Regions from separate parts of the Methylobacterium sp. ME121 genome, predicted to be linked through region 1. Evidence: predicted binding sites of a transcription regulator. Region 1 holds the regulator's gene; the other holds the start of a gene.

What was found. Region 1 encodes LexA, which represses DNA repair genes until DNA is damaged. Its sites were predicted from a motif close to TGTTCNNNNTGTGTTCNG; they were not measured.
Region 2: ME121_RS16970 (ATP-dependent helicase) is a predicted target of LexA. The motif match lies at 10,354-10,371, and genes of this name have one in related genera.

The regions. Positions count from the first base shown of each region.
Region 1 covers NZ_BBUX01000010.1:36,465-52,492, forward strand. The annotation lists gene ME121_RS09565 (TerC family protein) at 1-585, opposite strand, end outside; gene ME121_RS09570 (MDR family MFS transporter) at 943-2,481, opposite strand; gene ME121_RS09575 (TIGR03862 family flavoprotein) at 2,739-3,956, shown strand; gene ME121_RS09580 (collagen-like domain-containing protein) at 3,982-4,908, opposite strand; gene ME121_RS09585 (ImuA family protein) at 5,134-5,919, shown strand; gene ME121_RS09590 (Y-family DNA polymerase) at 5,846-7,573, shown strand; gene ME121_RS09595 (error-prone DNA polymerase) at 7,570-10,860, shown strand; gene ME121_RS09600 (hypothetical protein) at 10,905-11,369, shown strand; gene fae (formaldehyde-activating enzyme) at 11,409-11,948, opposite strand; gene ME121_RS09610 (NRAMP family divalent metal transporter) at 12,011-13,252, opposite strand; gene ME121_RS09615 (hypothetical protein) at 13,333-13,548, shown strand; gene ME121_RS09620 (hypothetical protein) at 13,567-14,016, opposite strand; gene lexA (transcriptional repressor LexA) at 14,266-14,994, shown strand; partial or broken gene ME121_RS09630 (ComEC/Rec2 family competence protein) at 14,988-16,028, opposite strand, start outside.
Region 2 covers NZ_BBUX01000025.1:52,069-66,842, reverse strand. The annotation lists gene ME121_RS17005 (sensor histidine kinase) at 1-207, shown strand, start outside; gene ME121_RS17000 (SufE family protein) at 288-716, shown strand; gene ME121_RS16995 (DUF6456 domain-containing protein) at 732-1,580, opposite strand; gene ME121_RS16990 (hypothetical protein) at 1,674-1,898, opposite strand; gene ME121_RS16985 (porin) at 2,012-3,709, opposite strand; gene ME121_RS16980 (S9 family peptidase) at 4,174-6,309, shown strand; gene ME121_RS16975 (AsmA family protein) at 6,504-9,959, opposite strand; gene ME121_RS16970 (ATP-dependent helicase) at 10,382-12,775, shown strand; gene ME121_RS16965 (PhoH family protein) at 13,189-13,905, shown strand; gene ME121_RS16960 (hypothetical protein) at 14,039-14,287, shown strand; gene ME121_RS16955 (accessory factor UbiK family protein) at 14,447-14,731, shown strand.

The DNA of each region.
Region 1 (16,028 bases):
GCGCACCGTGAAGCGCTGGCCGTGCAGGTCGGGCGTGACCCGGAAGGTCGTCTTGAACCAGCGCACGACGGCGCTGTTCTGGAAGTCGCCCTCCTCCTCGTCGCCCGCGATCAGGATCTTCAGGCCGGCGTAGATCAGGAAGGCGGCGAACAGGGAGAGCACCCAGTGCACCTCGTGCACCAGGGCGGCGCCGAGGCCGATCATCAGGCCGCGCAGCACCACGGCCGCCAGGATGCCCCAGAGCAGGACCCGGTGCTGGGCGGCCCGGGGGACGCCCAGAGCCGTGAGAATCATGGCGATGACGAAGACGTTGTCCATCGACAGCGACTTCTCGACCACGAGGCCGGTGACGTATTCCTCGGCGGAGGACGGCCCGAGATACCACCAGATCCAGCCGCCGAAGGCGAGGCCGAGGGCGAGGTAGAAGCCGGTGAGCAGCAGGCTCTCCCGGACGCCGATCTCGTGCTCCTTGTCGCGGTGGAGGAGCCCGAGGTCGAAGGCGAGCAGGCAGGCGATCAGGACGTGGAACCCGAGCCACATCCACAACGGCTTGCCGAGCCATACGACGGTAAGGACGTCCATCATGTGCGGGACCTGATGCTGATTCCGAATGGAAAGCATCGGCTCCGACATCACGGGCGCTGAGGAGCGCCCGCCAGAGGGGCCCGCAGCCGATGAGGTCGACGTAAGGGGCGATCCGGGCGAATCAAGGGCAGAGCGCCGGCGTGGCGCGCGGACCGGTGACGATATCCGGCCCCCGTGGCCCCGGCGCGACGAAGGAGCGCGTCACCTTCCGGATGCCGCCGGAAGGCGCGAGCACCCGCACGCGTCCGCGACCTGCTCCGGAGCGGTCTCCCGTCTCGGCCCCGCCCGCGTGCGCGGTGACGGGATCCCGGCCCGGTCCGGCGTCGCGGGATCGGCAGAAGTCCACCCCGGGGGCCGTCAGGTGGAGGCCTCCGGCGTCTCGGCGGCCATCTTCGGCGACGTGCGCTCGCGCAGGGGCCGCTCCTCCATCAGCGCCAGGAACGTGAAGGCGCCGAGCAGGCCGAGGCAGGCGGCCAGGAAGACGTAGCGGAAAGTCAGGGCGAGCTGGGCCGGGTCCGCGCCGCGGATCAGGCTCTCCACGTCGTGCGCCCCTCCCCCTGCCCCGCCCGCGGCGCCGCCGAGCACGATCGTCCCGAAGGCCGCCACGATCAGCGCCCCGCCGAGGGAGCGGAAGAAGTTCATCGCGGCGGTGGCGATGCCGAGCTGGTGCGTCTCCACGGCGTTCTGGATCGAGATGGTCGAGAGCGGGAGGATCGTCCCGATTCCCATGGAGAGCAGCGCGAACAGCACCTCCATGAGCCAGAAGGGCAGCGCCCGGCCCTGCCAGGCGATGGTGGCGCAGCAGGCGAGACTGACGCACATCATCGCCAGCGGTACCCGCTTGTAGTGCCGGAAATGCAGCATCGACCGGCCCGACAGGGTCGCGCCCGTGACGGTGCCGATCATCAGCGGCACCAGGGCCACGCCGGACTCGCTCGCCGAGAGCCCGATCACCCCTTCGAGGAAGATCGGCACGTAGATGGTGAGCCCGATGAAGGTGCCCATGGCGAAGCAGGCCGCCAGCGTCGCGCTGTAGACCACCCGGTCCTTCAGCACCTCCGTGGGGATCAGCGGCTCCGGCGCCGTGGCGAGCCGCGCCGCGAAGCCGCCCCCCAGCACGGCCGCCCCGGCGAGGAGGGCGAGGACCGGCGCCGAGTCCCAGGGATAGCGCACCCCGCCCCAGCTCAGGGCCAGCAGGAGGGTGACGGAGCCCGCCACCATCAGGGCGGCGCCGGGATAGTCCAGCCGGTGGCGGCGCTCGTGGCGCGGCAGGCGCTTCAGGTTGGCGTTGGTGAGCGCGAAGGCGAGGCAGCCGATCGGCAGGTTGATCCAGAAGATCAGCGACCAGTGCAGGTGCTGGGCGAAGAAGCCGCCGAGCAGCGGCCCCGCCACCGAGGCCGTCACGAACACGCCCGCGATCACCACCTGGTAGCGCGCCCGCTCCTTGGGCGACATGATGTCGGCCAGGATGGTCTGCGCCAGGGCGATCAGCCCGCCGCCGCCGACGCCCTGGAGGCCCCGGGCGAGCGCCAGCGCCACCATCGTGGGCGCGAGCGCGCAGGCGAGCGAGCCGACCACGAAGGTCGCGATGGCGATCAGCAGCATGATCCGCCGGCCGTGGATGTCGCTGAGCTTGCCGTAGAGCGGGGTCACCGCCGTGGAGGCCAGCAGGTAGGCGGTGACGATCCAGGGCAGGTTCGCGGCGTCGCCGAGGTCGAGGCCGATGGTCGGCATGGCGGTCGCCACGATGGTCTGGTCGAGGGCCGCGAGCAGCATCGCGGTCATCAGCCCGTAGACGATGGCGCGGATCTCGCCGGGGCTGAGCGCGGCCTGCGGGCCGGCCGGCCGCGCCCGGGTTTGCGGCTGGACCTCGGTGACGGCGACGGGACTGGCCACGTGTCTGAGAGCCTCTGATCCGGACCGTGCCGGCCGACCGTCCGGGGCGGACGGGGCCTGGGGCGGCATGAGGAGGTGTGCGGACGGACCGCGGTCGCGGGCCGGTGTGCCGGTATCCGCGGCGCCCGGGATCGGAAAGAACGCAGGTCCGGACGTACCCGGTTCCTAGCGCAACGCCGGAGGCCAGCCCATGGCGCCCGGCGCCGATCCGGCCTTCGCCCTTGACAGAGGGCGCCGGGCTGTCGCTCTCCCGGCCCATGCCGGATGACAGGGATGCAATCGCCATCGTGGGCGGCGGGCCGGCCGGGCTCGCCGCGGCCGAGCTGCTGGGGGAGGCCGGCCGCGCGGTCACGGTCTACGAGCGCATGCCGTCCGTCGCCCGCAAGCTGCTGATCGCCGGGCGCGGCGGCCTCAACATCACCCACAGCGAGGCGCGGGCGGAGTTCCTCGCCCGCTACCATCCGCGCGGCGTCCTCGACGCGGCCATCGCGGCCTTCCCGCCCGACGCGCTCAGGACGTGGTGCGCGAATCTCGGCGAGCCGACCTTCGTCGGCTCGAGCGGGCGCGTCTTCCCGCAAAGCTTCAAGGCCTCGCCGCTGCTGCGGGCGTGGCTGGCGCGGCTCGACCGCCTCGGCGTCCGGATCCGCACCCGCCACCGGCTCACGGGGATCGCCGAAGGCCTGCGCTTCGAGACCCCGGACGGTCCCCTGGACCTCCGCCCCCGCGCCACCCTGCTGGCGCTGGGCGGGGCCAGCTGGCCCCGCCTCGGCTCGGACGGGCGCTGGGTGCCGCTCCTCGAAGGGCTCGGCGTGGCGGTGGCGCCCCTGCGTCCGGCCAATGCCGGCTTCGCGGCGGCGTGGTCCGACCTGTTCCGGGAGCGGTTCTCCGGCGCGCCGCTGAAGCGGGTGGCGCTCACCTGCGCGGGCACCACGGTGCGGGGCGAGGCCGTGATCACGGAGGCCGGCATCGAGGGCGGGGCGATCTACGCTCTCTCGCGCCCCCTGCGGGAGGCGATCGCGGCCGGGGGCAGCGCGCGGCTGGTCGTGGATCTCCGCCCCGACCTGACCCGGGAGGCCCTCGCCCGCCGCCTGTCCGGCGCCCGGCCGGGCGACTCGGCCGGGACCCGGCTGCGCAAGGCCGCGGGCCTCGCGCCCGCGGCGGCGGGTCTGCTGCGCGAGGCGGCCGGCGGCGCCCTCCCGACGGAGCCCGGGGCCCTCGCCGGTCTGATCAAGGCCGCGCCCATCACCCTCACCGCCTCCGCGCCGATCGAGCGGGCGATCTCGACGGCGGGCGGCGTCCGGCTCGACGCCCTCGACGGGCGGTCCATGCTGCGCGCCCATCCCGGCCTGTTCCTGGCCGGCGAGATGCTCGACTGGGAGGCGCCGACCGGCGGCTACCTGCTCCAGGGCGCCTTCGCGGGCGGCCGGGTGGCCGCCGCCGGGATGCTCGACTGGCTGCGCGAGACCGGCGGCTGAGCCGCCGGGATCAGGGTTGCCCGCCTCAGGGCCGCGTGCAGAACCCGACGATGCCGGACGCCTCCGCCGGGCAGCTGACGCCCTCCCCCTCGTAGACCGGCGCGCCGCCCTTGAGGCAGTGGGCCGTGACCAGCATCTCGCCGGTCCCGCAGGTGATCGTGCAGCCCCCCGGGCAGTCGGATTTGCGCACGGGCCGCAGGCTGGCCGCGGCGGCCTCGCCCTTCGGACCCGGGCCGCCCTGCGGTCCGACCGGACCCCGTGGGCCCGCGGCGCCCGCGTCGCCCTTCGGACCCGGTGCGCCCTGTGGGCCGACCGCGCCCGCGGGACCGGGCTCTCCTCTCGGGCCGGGCTCGCCCTGGGGACCCGTATCGCCCTTGAGGCCCCGCTCGCCTTGAGGGCCCTGCTCGCCCTTGATCCCCTGATCCCCCCTGGGCCCCTGCTCGCCCTTGGGACCGGTCTCACCCTTGGGGCCCGTCTCACCCTTGGGGCCCGTCTCGCCGGCCGGTCCCGCCGCACCCTGGGGACCGGGCGGTCCGGGCGGCCCCTCGGGCGCGCAGTTCGCCACCACCGCCTCGCGCTCGTCCGGCTCCGCCTTCAGCGTCACCACGCAGGTCGAGGGCCGGTAGGGCAGCCGGAAGGTGAACCGGCCGCGCCGGTCGGCCTGGATCGAGATGTCGTCGTCCAGCACCACGATCGCCCCGGGCTTGCGCACCGAGCCCGAGATCCGCAGGTCGCCGGCCTCGATCCGCGCGTCGTAGACCATGATCGGCTGGCTCGGGGCCTGCGCGTGGCGGACCCGCGGGCGGGCCGGGCGAGACCGCCCCGTCGCGGGGGCGGACGCGGCCGGATCCGGACCGGCGGCACCCGGCGGATCCGCCTGCTGGCCGAGTGCCGCCCCCGCCAGGGCGAGCAGGAACGTCAGGGTGAGGGCTGAGCTGAGGGCTGAGCGCATGCGCGGTCCGGTCCGGCCGCGTCACGCGCGCGGCGTCGGGACATTGGTCTCGCCCTGCGATTGCGGTCAACCGTGACCTCGAACCCAGAGGTGGCTGTCGAGTCCACCGGCGTCCACAGCCGTCCACAGGCCAAGCCGCTGCCGCCACGCGCGATTTCGGGACCTTGCGGAAACCGTTTGTGCCTGTTCCTGTTCTGTTCCTATCGTCCAGCATGACCGGAGCCGATGGAGATGGGGCTGGACCCTGCGGACGAGACCGAGGCGGCGCTCGCGCCGAGCGATCCCCGGGCCCGGCTGGCGGCCCTGCGGGTGCGCCTCGCGCCGCCGGACCGGGGCCGGGATCCGTCCCTGGTCCTGCCGCTCGGCGTGCCGGACCTCGACGCGCACCTGCCCGGCGGCGGCCTCGTCCTCGGGCCGCCCCACGAGATCGCGCCGGCCGAGCCCGCGGACGCGATCGCGGCCCTGGGCTTCGCCCTGGCGCTCTGCGCCCGCCACCTCGCCCGGGCGCCCGGAGAGGCGCTGATCGCCGCCGCGCCCGGCCAGCCCCTGCCCTACGGGCACGGTCTCGCCGGCCTCGGCCTCGACCCCGGCCGCCTGCTGCTGCTGGAAGCCGGCAGCGACGCGGAGGTGTTCCGCGCCCTGGAGGCGGCCCTGCACGCGCGGGCGCTCACGGCCCTGATCGGCCTCCTGCGGGACGGGCTGCCGCTGAAGCCGGGCCGGCGCCTGCAGCTCGCCGCGGAAGGGCCCGCGCCGCCGCTGCTGCTGATCCTGCGGCCGGCGCCCGCCAGCCTGCCCAACGGGGCCGCCACCCGCTGGCGGATCGCGTCGGCGCCGGCGGCGCGGGACCGGTTCGGGACCCTGGACAGGCCGCGCTGGCGGGCGCGGCTCGACCGCTGCCGCAACGGGCGGGGCGGCGACTGGCTTGTGGAGTGGGACCATGCCGCGCATCGTCTGCATCTGCCTGAGCCACTGGCCGGTGACGCGGCTGCGGCGGGCGGGTCTCGCGCCTGAGCGCGGCCCCCTCGCGGTGGCGGCCGAAGGGTCCGGCGGGCTGCGGCTCGTGGCCCTCGACCCGGAGGCCCGCGCCCTGGGCCTCCGGGTCGGCGAGCCCCTCGGCCGGGTCCGGGCGCGGATCGGCGTCCCGCTCCAGGTCTATCCCGCCGACCCGGAAGCCGACCGGGACGCCCTGCTGCGGCTGTGCCGCTGGGCGAGCGGGTACGCGCCCCTCGTGGCGCCGTTCGGGCCGGGTGAGGCGGCGGACGGGCTCTACATCGACGTCGCCGGCGCGAGCCACCTGCGCGGCGGCGAGGCGAACCTCGTCGCGGACCTGGCCGCCCGGCTCGCGCGGAGCAGCGTCCCGGCGGGGATCGCGCTGGCCGACACGCCCGGCGGGGCCTTCGCGCTGGCGCGGCATGGCGGGGGCGACCGGGTCGTGGTGCCGCCGGGCGGGGCCCCCGAGGCCCTGCGGGCTCTCCCCGTGGACGCCCTGCGCCTCGATCCCGGTACGGTCGCGGGGCTGAAGCGGCTCGGCCTGCGCCGGATCGGCGAACTCGACGCCCTGCCCCGGGGGCCCCTCGCCCGCCGCTTCGGCGCGGCGCTGCTCCTGCGCCTCGATCAGGCCCTGGCCCGCCGGCCCGAGCCGCTGGCGCCCCTGACGGAGGCCGCCGCCTACGCCGCCGCGCGCGGCTTCCTCGACCCGATCGGGCGGCAAGCGGACATCGTCCGGACCGCCCGGGACCTGATGGCCGAGACCGCCCCCCGGCTGGAGCGGGACGGGCTCGGCGCCTGCGCCCTGCGCCTCAGCCTGCACCGGGTGGACGGCGCCCTGCGCGTCCTCGATCTCGGCCTGTCCCGCCCCGAGCGCTGCCCGGAGCGGGTCGCGGCCCTCGTCTCCCTGCGCCTCGACCGGCTGGGCTCCGCCCTCGACGCCGGCTTCGGGTTCGAGACGGTGGCGCTCGCCGTCACGGTGACCGGTCCCATGCCGGCCCGCCAGACGGATCTCGGCGCGGCGTCCGCGGGCGACGGGGTCGGCGTCCTGGCCGATGCCCTGGCGCAGCGCCTCGGGCGGGCGCTCCTGCGGCTCGAGCCCCGGGCGAGCCACCTGCCCGAGCGGGCCGACCGGAGCCGGGTCTGGGTGGCCGGAGAGGGGCAGGGAGAGGGATCAGGTCCTGCGGGACGCGGCGCGACCGCCTCTCACGGCGGCGGTGTGCTCGATCCCGACGCTTCCCGTCCCTCACCCCGACCTTCTCCCGCACGGGAGGGGGGGCCGGGTGCGCTCCTCGATCAAGGGCGGTGTTCGACCCCGATGGGGGCAACCTCCCGCACAGGGATGGAAGGGAAGGCGCGCACCCGCGCGTCCCCCTGGCCCGAAGACCTCCCGCCCCGCCCCCTGGTCATCTTCCCCCGCGGCGAGGCCGCCCTCGACGTGCTCTCGACCGTTCCGGAGGGGCCGCCCCGGCGCTTCCGCTGGCGCGCCCGGATCCACCGGGTCACCCATGCCGAGGGGCCGGAGCGGATCGCCGCCGAATGGTGGCGCGAGCCCGGCGCGGATCGCGATTACTACCGCATCGAGTGCGAGGCCGGGCACCGGCTCTGGCTCTACCGCGACGGCCCGCACGCCCCCGACCGCCCGGCCGCGTGGTACGTCCACGGGCTGTTCGCGTGACCGCGCCTCAGCTCCCGTACGCCGAGCTCGCCGTCACCACGAACTTCTCCTTCCTGCACGGCGCCGCGCACCCGCAGGAATTCGTCGCGCAGGCGGCTTCCTACGGCCTCGAGGCCATCGGCATCGCCGACCGCAACACCGTGGCCGGTGTGGTGCGCGCGCACGCGGCGGCCCGCGCCCTCGAACCGCAGGGCACCGCGATCCGGATCCTGCCGGGGGTGCGCCTCGTCACCGAGGAGGGGTTCGAGGCCGTCACCTACCCGATGGACCGCGAGGCCTGGGGCCGCCTCTGCCGGCTGCTCACCCTCGGCAACCGGCGCGTCCGCAAGGGCGATTGCCGCTTCGCCTTCGCCGAGATGCTGGAGGCCTCGGAGGGGCAGATGTTCATCGCCATGCCGCCGGCCCGGCGCCTGCCGGAGGGCTTCCGGGCCCGGCTGGAGGCGCTGGCCGCCGCGGCGCCGGGCCGGACCTTCCTCGGGGCGAGCCACACGCGCCGCGGCGACGAGCGGCGGCGCCTCGGGCTGCTCGCCGAGCTGGGCGCGGCCTCCGGCGCCCCGATGGTCGCGGTCTCGGACGCGCTCTACCACCATCCCGACAGGCGCCCGCTCCAGGACGTGGTCACCTGCATCCGCGAAGGCTGCCGGATCGAGGACGCCGGCTACCGCCTGGAGGCCAATGCCGAGCGCCACCTGAAGCCGCCGCCCGAGATGGCGCGGCTGTTCGCCGACCACCCGGAGGCGCTGGCCCGCACCGTCGAGATCGCGCAGGCCTGCGCCTTCGACTTGGCGCAGCTGCGTTACGAGTACCCGGACGAGCCCGTGCCCCCCGGGCGCACGCCGCAGGAATACCTGGAGGAGAAGACCTGGGAGCGGGCGCGCTGGCGCTACGCCGGCGAGGTCCCGGACGCCGTCGCGGCGACGCTCCGCGAGGAGCTGCGGCTCATCGCCAAGATGGACTACGCCCGCTACTTCCTGACCCTGTTCGACGTGGTCGAGTTCGCCCGCGGCCAGGGCATCCTCTGCCAGGGCCGCGGCTCGGCGGCCAATTCCGCCGTGTGCTTCTGCCTCGGCATCACCGCGGTGGACCCGTCGAAGCACCGGCTGCTCTTCGCCCGGTTCATCTCGGAGAACCGCGGCGAGCCGCCCGACATCGACGTCGATTTCGAGCACGAGCGCCGCGAGGAGGTGATCCAGCACCTCTACGCCCGCTACGGGCGGGAGCGGGCCGCCCTCTGCGCCACGGTGATCCACTACCGCCCGCGCATGGCGATCCGCGAGGTCGGCAAGGTCCTGGGCCTGACCGAGGACGTGACCGCGGCGATCGCCGACACGGTCTGGGGCTCCTGGGGCACCGGCATGCCGGACCGGCACGTGCGCGAGGCCGGCCTCGACCCGGAGAATCCCGCGATCCGTCAGGCGCTCGACCTCGCCCACCAGCTGATCGGCTTCCCCCGCCACCTGTCGCAGCACGTCGGCGGCTTCGTGCTGACCCGCGGCCGGCTCGACGAGACCGTGCCGGTGGGCAACGGCGCCATGGCGGACCGCACCTTCATCGAGTGGGACAAGGACGACATCGACGCGATCGGGCTGATGAAGGTCGACGTGCTGGCGCTCGGCATGCTGACCTGCCTCAAGCGCGGCCTCGACTTCTTGGAGCGGGACCACGGCACCTTCTACGCGACGCTGGCCGACCTGCCGCAGGACGATCCCGCGACCTACGCGATGCTGGCGAAGGCCGATTCCGTCGGCGTGTTCCAGGTCGAGAGCCGGGCGCAGATGTCAATGCTGCCGCGCCTGAAGCCGAAGGAATTCTACGACCTCGTGGTGCAGGTCGCGATCGTGCGCCCCGGCCCGATCCAGGGCGACATGGTCCACCCCTACCTGCGGCGGCGCTCCGGGATCGACCCGGTGGAGTACCCGGCCCCGCACCCGCACCACGGCCCGGCCGACGAGCTGAAGGAGGTCCTGCAGAAGACCTACGGGGTGCCGCTGTTCCAGGAGCACGCCATGCAGATCGCCATCACGGCGGCGGGCTTCACCCCGGCCGAGGCCGACGGGTTGCGCCGTGCCATGGCGACCTTCCGCCATGTCGGCTCGATCGGCGGGTTCGCGGACAAGTTCGTGGGCGGCATGACCCGCCGGGGCTACCCGAAGGACTTCGCCGAGCGCTGCTTCGCGCAGATCCGCGGCTTCTCCACCTACGGCTTCCCGGAGAGCCACGCGGCGAGCTTCGCGCTCCTCGTCTACGCCTCGGCCTGGATGAAGTGCCGCCACCCCGACGTCTTCCTGGCGGCGATCCTCAACGCCCAGCCCATGGGCTTCTACCAGCCGGCCCAGCTGGTGCGCGACGCCCGCGCCCACGGCGTCGAGGTGCGCGGCGTCTGCGTCAACGCCAGCGACTGGGACTGCACCCTGGAGCCGGGCGGGAATCCGGCCTTGCACGCCGTGCGGATCGGCCTGCGCGCGGTGCGCGGCCTGCCCGAGGCCGCCATGCGCCGGCTCGTGCGGCTGCGCGCCAACGGCTACGCCAGCATCGAGGGCCTGCAGGCGTCCCTCGCCCTGCCCCGCAACGCCCTGGAGCGCCTGGCCGAGGCGGACGCGTTCCGCTCGCTCGGCCTCGACCGGCGCGCCGCCCTCTGGATGGTCCGCACCCTGGAGGGGACCTCGGCCCGCAAGGCCGCCCGAGCCGATCCGAGCGAGCGCCGGGCCCATCTGCTGGACGCGCCGCTGCCGCTCTTCGCCTGGCACGCCGATGACGGCCTGTTCCGGCACGAGCCGGCTGTGGACCTGCCGGCCCTGGCCCCGTCCGAGGCGGTGGCCGAGGATTATTCCGCCACCGGCCTGTCCCTGCAGGGGCATCCGGTCGCCTTCTTCCGGGGGCGGCTCGCCCGGATCGGCGCGATCCCGGTCCGGGCCCATCTCGATCCGGCCCTGCCCCAGGGCGCGCGGGTCACGGTGGCGGGCCTCGTGCTGATCCGACAGCGGCCGGGCACCGCCAAGGGCGTGGTCTTCCTGACCCTGGAGGACGAGACCGGTATCGCCAACGTGATCGTCTGGAAGGCGGTGTTCGAGGCCAACCGCCGGGCCGCCATGCAGGCCCGGTTCCTCGCCGTGCGCGGCCGGATCCAGCGGGCGGACGGGGTGGTCCACCTCGTGGCGGAGGGGTTCCGCGACCTCACCGCCTCCTTACGCGACCTGCGCGAGGCCGGCATGAGGCTGCCGCCCGAGAACACGGATTTCGGCGTGCCCCCGGACCGGCGCGTGTACCGCAGCCGGGATTTCCACTGAGGCGCGCCCCTCGACAGGCCCCGCGCCGGGCGTAGAGTGCGGCGATGTCGAGCTTCGCCGTTCCGCGCCTCCTCCTCGCCGCCTGCGCGGCCCTGCCCCTCCTGGCGGAGGCCGCCCGGGCCGACAGCTGCGACGACCTCACCCGCCAGATCGCCGGCGCGATCGGCGGCCGGGTCGGCAAGCGCGCCGGCCCCAGCATCGACATCCGCGTGGCCGGCCCGATCAAGTTCGACGTCACCTGCCGGGCCGAGCCGATCGTGCAGGCGACCTCCGCCGAGCCGGCCCCCTCGGCGGCCTTCTTCCGCGACCTGTCGGTGGCCTCCGAGATCCTCGTCGGCGAGCCGGCCGCGACCGTCGAGCCGATCATCGCCAACGCCTACCGGACCGCGCTGGCGGAGCGGCGCAAGTCGTTCATCCAGCAGAACGGCTGGTCGGCCTCCTGCTACACCGACCCGGGCAGCAGCACGGTGCGCACCCTCTGCTCGGTGGGGCGCATCCCGCCGGGCTGAGGCTTACCTGAGCCGGCGGGATGCGGTCCGCGCGGCCGATCAGTACTCGATCACGCCGTCGAGCGCGTAGTGCTTCACGGTCTTCCGGTTGGCGATCAGCTCGTCCACCGTCGGCTCGCCCTTGAGGGCGCGGGCGATGGCGAGCTTCGTCGCCTCGTAGTTCGTCCGGTAGAGGTCCTTCTGGTCGAGGTTGTCGTCCTCCGCGCAGCGGGGATCGAGCCAGATCATGATGATCATGCACAGCTCGTCGAGCCCGTCCTTGGGCAGGATGCCCTCGATGATGCAGTCCACGATCGCGTCGCCGGTGGCGGCCTGGACCACGCCGCCGAGGAGTTCGACGTACTCGGCCGTGTGGATCGTGGCCTTGGTGGTCATCATCGTGGCCGGGCGCACCAACTGGTTGAGGTCGCGCACCACGAACATCCGCGTGTGGCCCTGGACCTGCCCCATCATCGACGCGAAGGCCTGACCCACCGGGCCGCGCACCGAGCCGATCAGCACCTCCGGCATGGCGTCGGTGTACTGGCCCTCGGCCGCCAGCACCGTGGCCTCGCCCGCGCGGAACCAGATCTCTTGCATGTTCGAACTCCACCTGATCGGAGCCCGCGGGAGACATCATCGGGGGCCCTGCGTCAATCGCGTCAGAGCAGGCCCACCCCGTCCAGGACGCCGACCATCGCGAAGGCGACGGTGAGGCCCGACACCGTGTAGACCAGCCACTTGTAGGCGCCCGCCACGCGCTGTCCCTCGGGCAGGGCCCGGGTGGCCAGGAGAATCAGCAGGCCGAGCGCCAGGGGAAGGAGCAGCGCGTTCATCACCTCCACGGCGATGTTGAGCGCCACGAGGTTCGGCACGAGCTGCACGGCGCCCGCCCCCGCCGCGACGGCGAGCGCGAAGGCGCCGTAGAAGGCCGGCGCCTCCCGGGGGGACTGCTCCAGGGAGTGGGGCCGGCCGGTCACGTCGCCGAACCCCCAGGCCAGCGCCAGGGCCACGACGTTGAGCGCCACGAAGGCCGCCGCGACGATGCCCACCCCGAACACCACCTGTCCGAGCCACGGCCCGAGGGCCGGCGTGAAGGCGCCCGCGAGGTCGCCGACGGTCTCCAGCCCCTTCGCGCTGCCCTGCCCGGCCTTGCCGATCGTGGCGGCGGCGGCGACGAGGATCGCGCCCATCACGCATTGCGAGATCACCGCGCCCACGAGCGTGTCGAGCCGCGAGCGCCGCGCGTGCTCCCAGCCCAGGCCCTTATCGACGATCGCCGACTGCTGGTAGAAGATCATCCACGGCATGATCACCGCGCCGATATTGGCGGCGATCAGCACCCGGAACTGACCGTCGCCCAGCGGCATGTGCCCGAAGGAGGCGACGATCTCGGACACGTTCGGCCGCGCCGCGGCGGCGAGCCCGACGAAGACCAGCTCGAACAGTCCGACCACGATCGCCACGACCTCCACGCGCCGGTAGCTCCCGGTGAGGACGAGCCCGAGGAGCAGGCAGGCCGGCAGGCCGAGGCTCACGAGCCGCGGCACCCCGAACAGGTCCCCGATGCCGGCGATGCCGGAGAATTCCGTGACGATGGCGCCGAGGCCGGCGACCACGAGGCCGCCGTACGAGATCCAGGCCCAGACCGGCCCGTACCGCTCCCGGATCAGCGCGCCGTGGCCGCGCCCGGTGGCGGTCCCGAGCCGCACCGTCAGCTCCTGGACGACGTACAGGATCGGCACCAGCAGGATCTGCAGGAGCAGCAGCGCGTAGCCCCAGCGCGCCCCGCTCTGGGCCGCCGTGATGAGGCTTCCGACATCGGTATCGGCCAGCATCACCACGAGTCCGGGGCCCGCGGCCTTGAGGTAAGCGGACAGGCGAGGCAGGGAAGCGCTGGGCACGGCTCGGGAACAGTCCCGCGCACGGGCGGTTCCGGCGGGCGCCTGCGGCGTTTTCCCGGGGCAGGCGGGAGGAGCGTGAGATGGCGGAGAGCACGGATCGGGGCTCCGGCTGGAGCCTGCAGGCGAGCGCCGTGCCCGACGGGGTGCGCCTGGAACTCGCCCTCGCCGACCTCGGCGGCGCGCCGGTGACCGCCGCGATCGTGCTCGACCGGGCCGAGGCCCGGGCCTTCGCCCGCGCCCTGCTCGCCGCCGCCGGGGACGCGGCTGAGCGGACCTTCCCGAAGCCGGGCGCCTGACGGCGCGCCGCCGGCCGGTCAGCGCACCCCGAGGCCGGGGTTGCGGCCCGGCAGGCGGGGGACCACCGTGCCGCGCTTCTCGATCGGCGCGTCGCACGCGTAGGCGAACTCGGTCTTCAGCGGATCGAACACGGTCTCGCCGGTGATCCGGCAATCCTCGCGCACGGTCTCGTCGAGATAGGCCCGGGCGGCGGTGCGGAAGCGCTTCACCCGGGTGGCGTCCGGCTCCGGATCGATCCGGACCTCGCTCAGATTGCAGCCGGTGTACTCGCGCAGGGCGTTGGAGACGATCAGCATCCGGCGCAGCTGCCGGTTGTCGTAGACCTCGTAGGGCTCCTTGCAGCCGATCGTCACGACCTGGGGGGTGAGCGCCACGTAGTTCCGCGAGATGTAGGAGAACCCGGTGGTGCAGCCGGCGAGGCCGAGGGCGGCGAGGCCGAGGGGCAGCAGAGCCGCGGGTCGTCGCATCCTCGTCATTCCAAGAGGGTCCCAGCCCGCGCCCCGGATCCGCCGCCTGCCCGGCGGGGCACCGCGGTGCATTGAAACGGCTCCGCTTGCGCCGTCAATGCGTTTCTCCGCCTTGTCCCGCGGGCGCGCCGCAGCGCGCCGAGCGTGGCGGTGCCGCTCTTGCGGAACACTTGCGGAACGTTTAACCTGTTCGTGATTTGTTTCGGAGACCGTCACGTGGCGGTCCGCCAAGCCGCGAGTCCCCCGTCGATGCTCACGCGCAAGCAGCTGGACCTCCTGCGATTCATCCAGAGCCGGATGCAGGAATGCGGCGTCCCGCCGTCGTTCGACGAGATGAAGGATGCCCTCGACCTCAAGTCGAAATCCGGCATCCACCGGCTGATCACGGCGCTGGAGGAGCGCGGCTTTCTCCGGCGCCTGCCGAATCGGGCGCGCGCCATCGAGGTGATCCGCATCCCCGAGAGCCTGACGCAGGCCGCGCCGGCGCCCCAGACCCCCGCCGAGCCGCGCCGCTTCACGCCGAGCGTGGTCGAGGGCGGCAAGTCCAAGCAGCCGCCGGCCCCGGCGAGCACGCGGATGATCGACGAGTCCGGCCGGGCCATCTCGATCCCCGTCATGGGCCGGATCGCGGCCGGTACGCCCGTCTCGGCGATCCAGAACCAGAGCCACGCCATCACCCTGTCGCCGGACTTCGTGGCCGGCGGCGAGCACTACGCCCTCGAGGTGCGCGGCGACTCGATGGTCGAGGCCGGGATCCTGGACGGCGACCTCGTGGTCATCCGCAAGCAGGACACCGCCAATACCGGCGACATCATCGTGGCGCTGATCGACGACGAGGAGGCGACGCTCAAGCGCCTGCGCCGCCGCGGCTCCTCGATCGCCCTGGAGGCCGCCAACCCGGCCTACGAGACCCGCGTGCTCGGGCCCGACCGGGTCCGGATCCAGGGCCGCCTCGTCAGCCTCGTCCGCCGCTACTGAAGCGGCTCGGCCGGCGCGTCGCCGGGAGCGAGGTCTCCGCCCGGCGCGGCGGCCCCGTCCTCCGCGGCGCGGTCGCCCGGCTCCGCGGTGACCGGCCGCGGCGGTCCCGGATCGCGTCCCGGATCGCGTCCCGGGGCCGGCCGCCAGGGCACGGCGCGCCCGTCGTCCCGGGCGAAGCGCGCGGCGAAGCCGTCGCCGTCGGTCCGGAGGGCCACGGCGCCGCGGGCGGCGAGGACTTGCCGATCGATCACCAGGGGGCCCGTGCAGGTCGGCGGCGCCGCGAGGAAGGTGATCAGCACCGCGGCGCGGGCGCAATCCTCCGGGAAGGCCCGCCTGTCCCGGACGAGGGCGACCGCCCGCCCGTCCGGCAGCCGGGCGGTGCAGCCGAGCCGGTCGCAGCGCCCGCTGCCCGACCGGACGATGAGCGCCGCGGGCCGCCGCCCGTCACCGTCCGCCTTCAGCCACTGCTCGAGGACGAAGCCGGAGGGGCTTCCGAGGGCCGCGAGCCGCCCGTCCGGACCCCGCACCGCCGCTCCCGCGCCCTGCCGGTCGACGTAGAGGTCGTAGCGGTCGGGCCGGGCCGCGAGGACGAGGCCGAGCAGGACCGGCGGCACGGCGAGCCAGCGCAGGCGGGAGGCCGGCAGCGTCGCCAGCAGCAGGCCCGCGGTCAGCAGGGTCAGCGCTGCGGCGCCGAAGGCCGGCAGCACCAGGCTCGCCCGCTCGAACCCGGCGATCCAGTCCGAGATCGCCAGCATGCCGGCCACCGCCTGCCCCATCAGCCACCAGACCGGCCGGTCGAGGGCGAAGGGATAGGCGAGGCAGCCGATTACCGCGGCGGGCATCACCGCCAGGGAGACGAGCGGCAGGGTCAGGGCGTTGCCGACGAGGCCGAAGGGCTGAACCGTCTGGAAGTGGTAGGTGGCGAAGGGCGCGGTCGCGACCTGCGCCACAAGGGTCGTGGCCAGGGTCCCGGTGATCGCCGAGAGGCCGGTGCCGACGAGGCGGCCGATCCGCCCGGCCCCGGGGCGCACGAA
Region 2 (14,774 bases), on a different contig from region 1:
GACATCGAGGCCGGCGCGCCCCTGCGGCTCGCGATCGTCTCGGGGGTGAGCGACATGGCCGAGTCCGGACGGCCGAACGTCCCGAAGCTCGGCCCCCGCCTCATCGCCGCCTACGCGGCGCAGGCGGAGATCACCGTGGCGGGCGATGCCAGCCCGGGCGATCCCCTGTGGCTGACCCTGCCGCCGGCGCGGCCCGGCGCGCAATGAGCGCCCGCGGCGCCGGACCCCGTCGCCACGGCGGCGCGGCCGGCCTATAGCGGCGCAGACCTCTCCGGACCCGGCCGAGCATGCTCCCTCCGATCGACACCATCATCGAGAATTTCGAGATCGTCGAAGACGACGACATGCGGCTCGAATACCTGATCGAGCTCGGCCGCGCCCTGCCGCCGATGCCCGAGTCGGAGCGGACCGAGGCGAACCGCGTCCACGGCTGCGAGAGCCAGGTCTGGATCGACACGCGCGCGGAGCGGGCGGACGGCACGCCGCGCCTCGTCCTGCACGGCTTCAGCGACTCGTTCATCGTGCGCGGCTTCGTGGCGCTGATGATCGCGCTCTACACCGGCAAGACCCCCCGGGAGGCCGCCGAGACCGACGGCCTCGACCTGTTCCGACAGCTCCGCTTCGGCGCCCACGTCACGTCGAAGCGCTCCAACGGCGTGCGGGCGATGGCGGAGCGCATCCACCGCGACGCGGTCCGGCTCGCCGCCGAGGCCTGAGCGGCCCGGGCGGCCTCACCCCCGCCAGAGGCGCAAGCGGGCCCGGTCCGGCCCGGTCGCCTCCCGCTCCAGACCGTAATGCTCGGCGAGCCGCCCCAGGGCGATGCGGGCCACGACCTTGGCGGACCGGGCCGGCCAGCGCCGCTCCGCCTCGATCCGCTCCAGCCCCTTCAGGAAGCCGCAGAGGTCGATCAGCAGGCCCGAGAGGTCGCTCCCGACCGCGTCGAGGGCGCCGCGCACCCGCTGCCGGGCCGCGATCACGTGGTCGGCCGCGGAGGCCGGGTCGCGCGGGCCGCCGCCGTCGATCCGGGGCGCCCCGAGATCCGCGCCCATCCGCGGCAGCAGGGCGGCGGCGGTCATGTCCCGCCGCAGCCGCTCACCGGCCTCGAAGGCGGCCGCGTCGATGAGCGGCGCGCCGTCCCGGTCGCGCCGGCGCACCATCCAGGCCAGGGGGTTCTCGGCGGCGTTGCGCAGGGTCGGTCCGGCGCCGCCCTGCACGACGGCCAGCTCCCGGTGCTGGTCCGCGAAGGCCAGGTCCCCCGGCCTGGCCTCGCGGCGCAGGCGCGCCCGCCCGGCCTCGCTGATCGTCAGGCGCGTGCCGGCCGCGTTCCACGTCGCCAGATCGGCCGCCGCCAGGGCCCGCCCCGAGGCGGCCGCGAAGCGCCCGCTCCCCACCGAGATCCCGTCGCCGCCCCGCCGGGTCACCAGCGCCTCCTCGACGAGGGGGTCGGGCCGCGCGTAGGCGCCCGGCTCGCCGAGCCGCGCCAGCAGGCGCGACGCCTCCGCCGGGAGGTCGCCCGCGGCGGCGCCGCGCGGGCGGGCCCCCGCGGTGGCTGAACGGCCGCCCCTGAAAGATTTGTTCATGTTTTGTTCCGTTCATGCTACGACGGACGTGCGAAGCCCCCAGTGTCTCAGGAAAACTTAGAAGGTCAAGGCTTTTTTACCTACAACCCACAGCTATCTCGTGGCGGCGCGCGTCGGAGGCCGGTGCAGGGCGTCGGCGATCTCGTCCTCGGACTTGCCGCGGACCTCGTAGCCCATGGCCTCGAACCGGTCGATCAGCGCGTCGCTCTCGGCGGCGGAGCGCGCCGCCCAGACGGCGAGGATATCGTTGACGCGCTCAAGGTCTGCGGCGGGTTGATCGTCCTGCGGATCGGGCTGCGGATCGGGGATCGCGTCCATGTCGGCACCTCGGGATCGAACCGGCGACCGTGATGGGTGCCACGGCCGGCGGTTCAACGCCCGAGGTCGGAACCGGCTCCCGGCCAAGCCGGTCTCGCCGCCCGCGGCCGCCCTCAGAAGTCCCGCTGCACGCGCGCGCGCACCTGGATGACGTCGACGTGGCGGGCGGTCGAGACCGGGTTGGCGGGGTTGTTGACGTAGGCCGCGTTCTGGTTGGGATACCGGCCCAGGTCGAGGATGCGGCCGCTCCGGGGCCCGTAGCGCGTGTAGATCGCCTCGACGCCGATATCGAACTCCTTCACCGGCGACCAGATCAGGTTGGCGCCGGCGACGAAGCGGTAGCTGTCCCGCAGCACTTGGCTCAGGTCGAAGAACCGCGTCCCGGGGGTGCCCGGCCCGGTCCCGGTCACGCCGAAATAGGCGCCCTGCGCCGCGCGGGCGCCGCGGGCGAAGCTCAGGGCCCCGTAGGAGCCGAAGAAGGCGGAGCGGACCGCGGGCGTCCAGTAGTGCAGCATCGCCGCCGTGAACGAGTAGCTCGTCGACAGCTGGAGGCGCTGGGTGAAGGGATTGATGACGCCGTCGTTGAAGAACTGGGAGAAGGCCGCCCCCTGCACCGCCGTGGCCGACTGCGCCCAGGGGCCGTTATAGGCCGGCAGGCCGGTATACAGGGCGGTGCCCTCCCCGTAGGCGCCCTGGAGGTAGAGGGTGTCGCCGGTCGCTATCGCCGGCAGGTTGATCTTCACGCCTCCCTGCACGGCCCAGCCGAGGGCGGAGGCTCCGCCGGCCGGAGCGCGGTTGTTGCCCACCGAGACCGGCGCGCCCAGGTTCGAGCCGGCGAACGCGACGCTGCTGAGCAGGCCGTGGTTGACCTCGTGCACGGCCCCCGAGAGCTGCGCGGAGCCCCAGGACTGGTCGGAGCGCAGCACGCCGACGAGGTCCGGCATGCGGCTGCGCTGGACCGTGTCCACGAAGCCCACACCGGTCGGGCGGCCGGCGGCGTCGTACCCGACGAAGATCGGGGCGACGGGGTTCCCGGGCGAGAGGATCGCGCCGGGGTTCGGGAAGGCCGAGGCCGGAGCGTTCTGGGACGCGTAGACCGGCGTGCGGCGGAACATCGGGTCCTCCACCGATAGCGAGGCGGACAGCCCCTTGCCCAGCGTCGCCGTGTAGGCGGCGAGGTTGGTCGAGGGATTGTCCGAGCCGATGGTGGAGACGATGAACTCGAAGTCGTGGGCGTAGAAATCGAAGAACGACGAGGCGCGGCCGGCGGTGATGCCGGCGAACTGGATGAACGCCTTGTCGACGTTGAACTGCTGCTGGGCCCGCCCGAACTGGTCGACGCCAAGGGCCGGGAAGGCGCCGCCGATCCGGTTCAGCGCGCCGGCATGCATGGTGGCGAAGCCGGTCCGGCTCCCAGCGTCGAGGCGCAGGAAGGCGCGCAGGGTCCCGTAGGACGTCTGGGTCCGGGCATCGAGGTTGATCCGGAGCCGGCCCTGGTAGCCGCTGTAATCCCCCGGGGTGGCGGCAGCGGTGCCTGAGCGGCTGTAGGAGGGCTGGTAGGCGTACTCGAAGCGCGCGCGGCCGGAGAGGCGCAGGCAGGTATCCGTGCCGGGGATGAAGAAGAAGGCTTGGCCGTAGGCCGAGCAGATCCGCACGTGCTCGATGAGCTGCGATTTTCGCCGATCGGGAAGTTCCGCCGCCGCCACTGGCAGACTCAGCACCCCCGCGACACCCGCCAGAACGCCCGTTGTCCCACGCTTCGTACGATGTTTCCGGTAATCCGCAGACACAACATGCATCGAATCGGCCATTCCACCATCCGCACATCCCCCTTTAGGTCGGACGGATCGCGGCGCCGGATAATCCCAGGCCGGTTATCTCAGGCCTGTGCTCGGCTCGACTTGTCACGACCTGTGCAGCACCCGAGGCGATCCGGTGCCGGGACGCGGCGGAAAACGGCCGCTGCGCCAAGCCCCTGGCGGGTTCGCGGTCCCCGCCGAGACCGCCCGATCCGGCCGCCCCGGCGCGGCTCCGGACGCCGCTCCGGCGCGGGACCGGACGCGCGGATCCCGTCCGCGGCCCGGCCGTTTCCCGCGCCACCGATGCCGCGAGGCAACGGGTCGGCGCCGGTCCCGCGGCCGCGCCGACCCGGCCGGCGGCACAGGGCTCCCGCCCCGGCCCCGCCTCCGGACGCCTTGCATCCGCGCGCCCGGCGGGACACATCCGCTCACCCGGACGCGACACCCGCGCGCGACAGGACCCGACGGGAGAGACGATGACGGAGATCGGCCACGGCTTGCTCGCTCACAGGACCGGCGCGCCGGTGGCCGAGGCCCGGCCGCGGCGCTTCAGCGTCCACGGGCAGGAGATCATTGACGACTACGCGTGGCTGAAGGCCGAGAACTGGCAGACGGTCCTGAAGGACCCGGCCGCGCTGCCGGACGACATCGCCGCCTACCTGAAGGCCGAGAACGCCTTCGCCGAGGCGGCGCTCGCCGGGAGCGCGGAGCTGCGGCGCCAGCTGGTCGCCGAGATGCGCGGGCGGATCCAGGAGGACGAGAGCGGCGTCCCCGAGCCCGACGGGCCCTTCGCCTACTACACGCGCCATCGCGAGGGCGGGCAGCACCCGCTGATCTGCCGGCGGCCGGCCACCGCCCCCGACGTGCCCGAGTCGGGGCCGGACCCGGACGAGACGATCCTCATCGACGGCGACCGCGAGGGCGAGGGCCTGCCGTTCTTCGAGATCGCCGCCGCCGTCCATTCCGACGACCACGCCCGCCTCGCCTGGAGCGTCGACACCAAGGGCTCGGAACTCTACACGATCCGGGTGCGCGACGTCGCCACCGGCCTCGACCTCGACGACCGGGTCGAGGCGACCTCCGGCGAGGCGGTCTGGGCCGCGGACGGCGCGAGCTTCTGGTACGTGGCGGTCGACGCCAACCACCGGCCCGCCAAGGTGATGCGCCACCGCGTCGGCACGGGGCAGAGCGAGGACGAGACCGTCTACACGGAGGCCGACGCCGGCTACTTCGTCCACATCGGCAAGACGCAGTCCGGCGCCTTCCTCGACGTGACGGTGAGCGACCACGAGACCTCCGAGGTCCGGCTCCTCGACCGGCACGCGCAGGACGCCCGCCTGCGCCTCGTCGAGCCGCGCACGCCGCTGCTGATCTACGGGGTCGAGCACCGCGGCGACCGCCTGTTCATCCGCACCAACGCGGACGGCGCCGAGGACTTCAAGATCGTCACCGCGCCGCTCGACGATCCGGGCCGCGCCCACTGGACCGACCTCGTGCCGCACCGGTCCGGGGTGATGATCCGCCACCTGCACCTGCTGGCCGGCCACCTGATCCGGCTGGAGATCGAGAACGCCAGGCCGCGGATCGTCGTGCGCGACCTCGCCGACGGTACCGAGCACACGGTCGCTTTCGCCGAGGAGGCCTACTCCCTCGGCCTGCGGGCCGGTCTCGCCTTCGACACGGCCACGATCCGCTTCGTCTACTCGTCGATGACGACCCCGTCGGAGACCTGGGACTACGACTGCGCGGCCCGCACCCGGCTCCTGCGCAAGCGGCAGGCGGTGCCGAGCGGCCACGACCCGGCCGCCTACGTGACCCGGCGGCTCTTCGCCACCGCGCCCGACGGCGAGCAGGTGCCGATCTCGCTGCTGCATCGCCGAGACCTCGCCCTCGACGGCGGCGCGCCGCTGCTGCTCTACGGCTACGGCTCCTACGGCACGCTGATGCCCGCGGCGTTCCGCACGAACCTGCTGAGCCTCGTCGACCGCGGCTTCGTCTACGCGATCGCCCATATCCGCGGCGGCACCGAGAAGGGCTGGCGCTGGTACCTCGACGGCAAGCGCGAGAAGAAGCCCAACACCTTCACGGACTTCATCGCCTGCGCGCGGGCGCTGATCGAGGCCCGCTACACGTCCGAGAAGCGCATCGTCGCCCACGGCGGGTCGGCCGGCGGGATGCTGATGGGGGCGGTGGCCAACCTCGCGCCGGAGCTGTTCGCCGGGATCGTCGCCGACGTGCCCTTCGTCGACGTGCTCAACACCATGCTGGACGCGGAGCTGCCGCTGACGCCGCCGGAATGGCCCGAATGGGGCAACCCGGGCGAGAGCGAGACCGCCTTCCGGACGATCCTGTCGTACTCGCCCTACGACAACGTCGCCGCCAAGGACTACCCGGCGATCCTGGCGCTCGGCGGGCTCACCGACCCGCGGGTGACCTACTGGGAGCCGGCCAAGTGGGTCGCGCGGCTGCGCGCCACCATGACGGGCGGCGGGCCGGTGCTCCTGCGGATCAACATGGAGGCCGGCCACGGCGGTGCCGCCGGCCGGTTCGACCGGCTGGAGGAGGTGGCGCTGATCTACGCCTTCGCGCTCATGGCGGTGGGCAAGGCCTGAGCGCCGCGCGGGCGCGGCGCCCGCGACGGGTGCTGCGCCCGAGGCTCTCGGGGTGATCGCCCCCTTCCACACCCTCATCCCGCGGTGCCCGCCCCGGCGGGCCTCGGAGGCGGGCTCCGGGGGTCACCGTGGGCTCTGGACGGCCCCTTCGCGGCCTCCGCGTCGCCCCGGTCCGTCGGGACGCGGCCGGGGCTTCACGGCCGGGCCTCGGCGGGCGCCGGCGGCTGGGCGACCCCCTCCTCCGGATTGCGGGCTCGCTTCGCCGCCTCCTCGGCGGCCTTGTCGGCGGTGGCCTTGTCGGCGGCAGCCCTGTCGGCGGCGGCCTTCTCGGCCGCGGCCTTGAGGGCCGCCGCGCGGGCGCGGTCCATCTCGATCCGGGCGCGGCGGCGCTGACGCTCCACCTGGTCGGCCTCGGTCAGCTCGATCGTCTCCAGCTCGCGCTGGAGCACGAAGGCCGCGAGGCCGTTCGACAGGGTGCCGACGTCGAGCGCGCGCTCCGGCGCGCTCAGGGGCCCGGTCAGGCCGAACTGGACCGCGGGCGGACCGGCATTCCAGCCGCGGGGCACCGGGCCGCCCACGAGCGTGCCGCGGACGTCGAGGCGGCCGGCGCGCAGGTCGTAGCCGACGGTGCCGGCCCAGCGGGCCGGCCCGAGATCGAGGTCGAACGGCCCGGCCCGCAGCACGCCCCCCACGACGGTGGCGGCGGCCCGGGCGGATCCCCGCGCCTGCGCGCCGCCCCGGGCGAGCTCCTCGGTGACCAGGGCCTGGAGTCGCCCCTCGCGGAGCGGGTCGTCCATCTCGGCCGCGCGGGCCAGCGCCCGGCCGAGGGCCGCGGGATCGGCCGCGGGCAGGCTCAGGTCCGTCAGGGTGAGCGCGCCGCTGCCCGAGAGGCTGTCGGCGAGGCCCGACAGGGTCTCGGCCGTGGCGGCGAAGCGCAGGTCGGCGCTCAGGCGGCCGCCGAACGGTCCGCCGGCCAGGATCGGGAGCGCCGCGTCGTCGAGGCTGCCCGAGCCCGAGACCGAGGCCCCGGCCCCGGGCCGGGCGACCGTCACCGAGCCCGCGAGCCGGCCGCCGGCGAGCTTGCCGGTCAGGTCGCGCAGGGTGAGGCCCGCGTCGGCGAGGCCGAGGGCGGCGGCCGCGTCGGTGGCGACGAGGCCGCGGCCGAGATCCAGGCTGGCGACGCGGACGTCGAGGGACACGGCCGGGTGGGCGGTCGGCGGCGCGAACGCGCCGTTGGCGCCCGGCGGGATCACCAGGGCGGCGGCGAGCTGCGGGATCGACAGCCGGTCGAGGGCGAGGCGGCCGTGCAGGGCCCCGCCCGCCGCCCGCAGCAGCGTCCCGTTCACCCCCGCGCCCGCCACCGTGCCGGCGAGCGCGGCGGCGGCCTCGCCCTGCTGCCGCGACAGCGTGACGGTGAGGTCGGCCGGCCACGCCCCCGGCGCCAGGGTCGCGGCGCCGGCCAGCGTCAGGAACGGCGCCAGGTCCGCCGTGTCGGCGCGGAGCGTGCCGCCGGTCGGGACGAAGTCGGGACCGACCAGGATCGGGCGGCCGGTGGCGAGCCGCAGGCCCGCGACCGTGCCGTTCGCCGTCAGGGCGAGGGCCTGGCCGTCCGGCCTCTCGGCGGTCAGGTGCAGCTCGGCGGGCTGCTGGAGCCCCGGGATGTCGGTGCGGCCGAACCACGGCCCGGCCCGCGGCGCCGCGAGCGTGGCGGTGCCGCCCTCGATCCGCGCGCCGCGGCTCGCGAGCGTCAGGTCGAGGGTGCCGCCACCGGCGCTGCCCCGGGCCTGGGTCCGCAGGGCCGCGGCCGCGCCGCCCTCCCGGTCGAGGGTGACGGCGAGGTCGAGGGGCGCGTCCCGCAGGAAGGCGGGCAGCAGGCGGATCTCGCCCAGCCAGACCCGCTCGAGCAGGCCGAGCAGGGGCGCCGCCGCCGGCGCCTTCAGGCGCCCGGAGACGCGGCCGGTCCCGTCCGCGCCGATCTGCCCGGACAGCCGGGCGCTGGCGCCGGCGAGGTCGGTGACGTCGAGGCTGTCGACCGTGAGGCCGGCGCCGTCCGACTGGATCCGCGCCGCGATCGTGCCGGTGCCGGAGCCCGCGGCGCCGAACCGGACGTCCTTGGCCTCCAGGGTCAGGGCGAGGTCGGTGTCGCGCAGGGTGCCGAGCGCCGTCCCGAGGGGCGGCAGGCCGGCGATGTCGAGGCCGGTGGCGCGGATCTGGGCCTCGAACCGGCCGCGCTCGGTGCCCTCGGCGGCGGTGTAGCGGGCGTTGCCGGTGATCCGCGCCGGCCCGAGGCCCAGGCGCATGTTGCGCAGGGACAGGCCGGTGCCGGCGGCCGACAGGTCGGCGGCGGCCTCGATCTTCCGCCCGTCGAGGAGCGCGACGAGCGGCCCCTCGGCGCCGAGGCGGCGGAGGTAGCGGCCGAGCGCCTCCGAGTCGGGGGCGGCGAGCGCCACCGGACCGGAGAAGCGCAGCGGCGCCGTCTCGACCTGCCCGCTCGCCGTCACGGTGGACTCGGCCGGGCCGGTCACCGCGAAGCGGCGCAGCAGCAGGCCGCCGGCCCGCTCCAGGGTGCCGGTGAGGGCGAGGTTCGACCAGTCCTCGCCGCCCAGAACGGCGCTGCCCACGGTGAGGTCGAGGTCGAGCATCGCCGGCAGGCTGCCGGCCGAGCGCGGCAGGCCGCGGGCGATCAGGTTCTGCCCCTCCGCCGAGGCCAGGAAGGCGTCGAGGTCGAGGCGGCGGGCGTCCAGGGTCAGACCGGCGCGCCACTGGCGCAGGTCGAGCCGTCCGGTGCCGCCGAGCCGCAGGGCCCGGCCGCCGGGGTCGATGGCGAGGTCGATGGCCTCGAACCGCACCTGCGTGCCCCGGGCCTTGAAGGTGCCGGCCAGCGAGAACGGCAGGTAGGCGCCGGCCGCCTGGGTCGGCGGCCCGACGACGAGGCGGGCGGAGCCCTCGGCCTCGACCTGGGTGCCGCCGGCCTCGGCAGGGGCGAGGCCGAACCGCGCGTCCGCCTCGAAGCGCGGCGCCGCGTCGCCGCCGCCCGAGATCTTGGCGGCGAGGCGCCCGTCCGGCCCCGGCGTGCCACTGACCGCCCGGAACGGGATGCCGCCGCTCGTCCCCTCGATCCGCCAGGGCCCGACCAGGGCCGGCGCCTGCAGGCGGAGGTCCTGGACGTAGAGCTGGTCGGTCCGCCCGGTGGCGGGGACCTGCGTGGTGACGAGGAACTGCTGGATCTGCAGGTTCTCGATGGCGAGGTCGCGGTCGCGCAGGGCTCCGCCGAAATCGGGCGGCAGCTTCAGCGTGTCCGGGCCGGCGACCGGGAGCTTGATCTCGGCCCGGCCGATCCGGGTCTCGGTGAAGCGGAACTCGCCCTTCAGGAGCGGCGCGAGGGCGATCTCGGCCTTGACGAACCGGGCATCCAGGCTCGGGCGGTCCGGATCGGTGCCGAGATGCAGGCGGTCGACGCGCAGCCGCGGCGACGGCAGCAGGCGGACCTCGATCCGGCCGTCGGTCCGGACTGGAACGCCCAGGGACCGGGCGAGCGCCCGCTCGACCAGCCCGCGATGGGCCTGCCAGTCGACGAAGGGCGGGACCGCGAGCGCCGCCACGAGAACCAGGATGACGGCGCACGCCAGCGCGGTCAGAAGATCACGCAATGGTCCCGTTCCGCACCATCTCTGCGCGAGGCCGCGACCTCACCGGGCCGCCGTGCCCCGCGTGCCCCCGCGAGTCAGTCGCCACGGCCATAGCACGATAAGCCGCCGGGGGCGCCAGCGGCGATGCCACGGTCGGGAGCGGCTCTCGGGCTGCGCGCGCGAGGCGGCTCGCGGCACGCCGGGCCTGCGGCCTCCGGACCCGGCGCGGGTCCCCTCTCCCGTGGAGGAGAGGGGGCTCGTCGCGCTCCGCGGCTGGCGCCCCCCGGTCGCACACGTGCCGATCCGCGGCCGCCGAGGGGAAGGCGGCGCGCGCCTGCAGACCCCGGATCGTCCCGGCGCGGGCAGCCGCGTTTCATGGCTCCGCCCCCCTTCGCGGCGCGAACGGCCTCGACGCCGTTCGCGATTTGGTCCAGGGAAGCGGGATGCAGAACCGTCCGCATCCGCAGGCCGCCGGGGACGGCGCGCCCGCCACGTCCATCGCCGCCCGCGCCATGGGCGCCCTCCGCCGCGAGGCGGCCGGCTACCTCGAGGGGCTGAACCCCGAGCAGCGCCGCGCCGTCGAGACCACGGAGGGCCCGGTCCTGGTGCTGGCCGGCGCCGGCACCGGCAAGACCCGGGTGCTGACCACCCGCATCGCCCACCTGATCGCCACCGGGCGGGCGCGTCCCTTCGACATCCTGGCGGTGACCTTCACCAACAAGGCCGCCCGGGAGATGAAGCACCGGATCGGCGCGCTGATCGGGCCGGCCGGCGAGGGCATGCCCTGGCTCGGCACCTTCCACGCCATCGGCACCAAGATCCTGCGCCGCCACGCCGAGCTGGTCGGGCTCAAATCCGACTTCACCATCCTCGGCACCGACGACCAGCTCCGGCTGATGAAGCAGGTCATCGCCGACCAGAACGTCGACGAGAAGCGCTGGCCGGCCCGGGCCCTGTCGCACGCCGTCGACGGCTGGAAGAACCGCGGCCTCGGCCCCGAGCAGGTGCCCCCGGGCGAGGCCGCGGCCTTCGCGTTCGGCAAGGGCGGCGCCCTCTACACGGCCTACCAGGCCCGGCTCGCGACGCTGAACGCCGTCGATTTCGGCGATCTCCTGCTGCTCTGCCTCAAGCTCTGGCGGGAGAACCCCGACGTCCTGGCCAATTACCAGGACCGGTTCCGCTACATCCTGGTCGACGAGTACCAGGACACCAACGTCGCCCAGTACCTGTGGCTGCGCCTGCTGGCGCAGGCCCGGAAGAACATCGCCTGCGTGGGCGACGACGACCAGTCGATCTACGGCTGGCGCGGCGCCGAGGTCGACAACATCCTGCGCTTCGAGCACGACTTCCCGGGCGCGGTGGTGGTGCGGCTGGAGCGCAACTACCGCTCCACCGGCCACATCCTGGCCGCCGCCTCCGGGCTGATCGCCAAGAATGAGAGCCGCCTCGGCAAGACCCTGCGCACGGACGACGAGCCGGGCGAGCGCGTCACCGTCACGGGCGCGTGGGATTCCGAGGAGGAGGCGCGGATGCTCGCCGAGTCGATCGAATCCCTCCAGTCCAAGCAGCACCCCCTGTCGGAGATCGCCGTGCTGGTGCGGATCTCCGCGCAGATGCGCGAGATCGAGGACCGGTTCGTCCAGCTCGGGCTGCCCTACCGGGTCATCGGCGGCCCGCGCTTCTACGAGCGCGCCGAGATCCGCGACGCGCTGGCCTACCTGCGCGCCACCGTGAACGTCAGCGACGACCTCGCCTTCGAGCGGATCGTGAACACGCCGAAGCGCGGCCTGGGCGACGCCACCCTGCAGCAGCTCCACACCTACGGCCGCGCCAACCGGCTGCCGCTGCGGATCGCCGCGGAGCGCCTGTGCGAGACCGACGAGCTGAAGCCCCGGGTCCGCTCCACCCTGCGGGCGCTCACCGAGAGTTTCTCGCGGTGGGCGCGGCTCGTGGAATCGCAGCCGCACAGCGAGGTCGCGCAGACCATCCTTGAGGAGTCCGGCTACACCGAGATGTGGCAGAAGGACCGCTCCGCCGACGCCGCCGGCCGGCTGGAGAACCTGAAGGAATTCGTCCGCTCCATGGAGGAGTTCCCCGACCTCGCGGCCTTCCTGGAGCACGTCTCCCTGGTGATGGAGGCCTCCGAGGCCGAGGGCGCCGAGCGGGTCTCGCTGATGACGCTCCACGCCGCCAAGGGGCTCGAGTTCGACACCGTGTTCCTTCCCGGCTGGGAGGACGGCCTGTTCCCGAACCAGCGCGCGCTGGACGAGAGCGGCCGGGCGGGCCTGGAGGAGGAGCGGCGCCTCGCCCATGTCGGCCTGACCCGGGCGCGCAAGCGCGCGAAGCTGTCCTTCGCGGTCAACCGGCGCATCCACGGGCTCTGGTCCTCGACCATCCCGTCCCGGTTCATCGACGAGCTGCCCGAGACGGCGGTCGACGTGGTCGAGGCCCCCGCCCACTTCTCCGCCGGCGCCTCGCGGTTCGACCGCAACCCGGCGCCGTTCGGGTCGAGCTACGGCACGCCGGGCTGGCAGCGGGCGCAGGCCAACACCGCGTCGGGCGGCCGGTCCGGGTTCGGCGCCGCGGGCGGCTTCCGCGCGGCGGCCCCGGGCGGCCGGTCCGGCGGCCAAGCGGGCGGTCCGCGCCAGATCGAGGGCGAGCTGATCGCCAAGTCGACCGGCGCGCCCTCGGCCTTCCAGGCCGGCCAGCGGGTCTTCCACACCAAGTTCGGCCCCGGAACGGTCGCCGCGGTCGACGGCAACAAGCTGACCGTTGACTTCGACAAGGCCGGCCGGAAGATGGTCCTCGACAGCTTCGTCCAGGCCGGATCGAGCTAGTCCCGCCGACCAAGCCCGGACGTGTCAGGGCGGCAGGGTCGGCCGGCTTCGCCCGTGCGGGCGGGGAGGATCGCGATCGTGCCGGATGCCGCGTCACCGCGACACCACCGTCCCGAACCTGATGCATCCGCGCCAGCCGCGCGGCTTTTCCGAAGCCTCTCGACCGACCGTCACCCCTTAGTCACACCCGACGCGCAATCGTCGGGCGCGAATCGCGATGGTGCGTCAGTTGCATCGCGTATTCGGCCGCGCACGGAACGTCGTGACGCTCTCCACAGGCGGACGAGCGCGGGGCGGAACCTTCGGCCTGGGGCCGGTATTAAGTTCCGCAAACGAGTAGACCCGGGAGCACGCAGGTAAACGGCAGTTCAGATACAGATCCAGGTTGGCAAGTCCCGTTGGAGTGTACATCCATGAAGAGACGCCGCGCACGACTTGAACTGGTTGAAGACCGCACGTCCCGCATTCATCGCACACGCTTCGACGAAGAACGCAATCTCGCTCCCATCCAACCGCTCACCGAGCGCCAAGCCGAGTACCTCGACGCCCTCGCCCGCTCGCCGCAGGTCATCGTCCTGGGGCCCGCCGGCACCGGCAAGACCTTCATCGCCGGCACCCGCGCGGCGGACCAGCTCCGCCAGCGCCGCATCGCCAAGGTCGTCATCACCCGCCCGAACGTGCCCTCGGGCCGGTCGCTGGGCTACTTCCCCGGCACCCTGGAAGAGAAGATCGCCCCCTGGGTCGCCCCGCTCACCGAGGCCATGAAGGAGCGCATGGGCGCCGCCGCCTTCGAGATCGCCCTGAAGACCGGCGACATCGAGATCGTCCCCTTCGAGGTGATGCGCGGCCGGACCTTCAAGAACTGCCTCGTGATCCTGGACGAGGCGCAGAACACCACGATCAACGAGATCAAGATGTTCCTGACCCGAATCGGCGACGATTGCCAGGTCATCATCAACGGCGACGTCTCGCAGACGGATCTCCGCGAGACCTCGGGCCTGCGCACCGTCATGCACATGGTCAAGAGCCGGATGATGCCGATCCCGGTGGTGGAGTTCACCCGCAACGACATCGTCCGCTCGGGCATCTGCGCCGAATGGGTGAAGGCGTTCGAGGAAACGAATCTCTAAATCGAAAGTTGATGGCGGCGGGTCCTCGCAGGCCCGCCGTGCCGTCCCCCGGCACGAGACGACTCTCCGCACCTCCCATCCGGGAGGATGAACCGGGCGCCGAGCCCGGCCTTCAGAGAACTGGAGTCTCCTCGTGAGGAAACTGACCTTCGCCTTCGCCGTGCTGGCCTCCCTCGGCGGCGCCGCCCTCGTCCAGCCGGCCTCGGCGGCCCCCGCGATGCCCGGCGCCGTCGCGGCCCCCGACGCGGTGACCCACGTCCGCCTGACCCCGATGGAGCGCCGCATGATGCACCGGCGCATGGAGCGTCGCATGATGCACCGCCGGATGGAGCGCCGGATGATGCATCGCCGCATGCACCGCCGCATGATGCGCCACATGTGATGGCGTCGGCGGAGCGGGCCTCGACGGCCCTGCTCCGCCTCCCTGCCCGGTCCCGGACCGGGCCGGGCGTTGCTCCCCATCGCGAAGATTCCTATCTCGTCGGCTCGAATCGCGCCGTCAGGCGGCCGCCGCGGCAGCCGGCCGATCCGGGAGACCCCGATGCCCCCCTCCAATCGACTGTTCGACGACCTCGCCCGCCTGATGACCGACGCCGCCGGCGCCGCCCAGGGCGTCCGCCGCGAGGCCGAGACCGTGGTCCGGGCGCAGCTCGAGCGCGTCGTCCGCGACCTCGACATCGCCTCGCGCGAGGAGCTCGACGTGCTCCGCGACCTCGTGACCCAGCTGCAGGCGCAGAACGAGGCCCTGACGGCCCGCGTGGCGGCCCTGGAGGCGCGAGCCGGCAGCGCCGGAGCGGGCGCCGCGGGCCTGAGCGAGGTGGTCTGAGTCTCCGCGGCAACGCCGCGGGCTTTTACACAGGAAGCGGCGT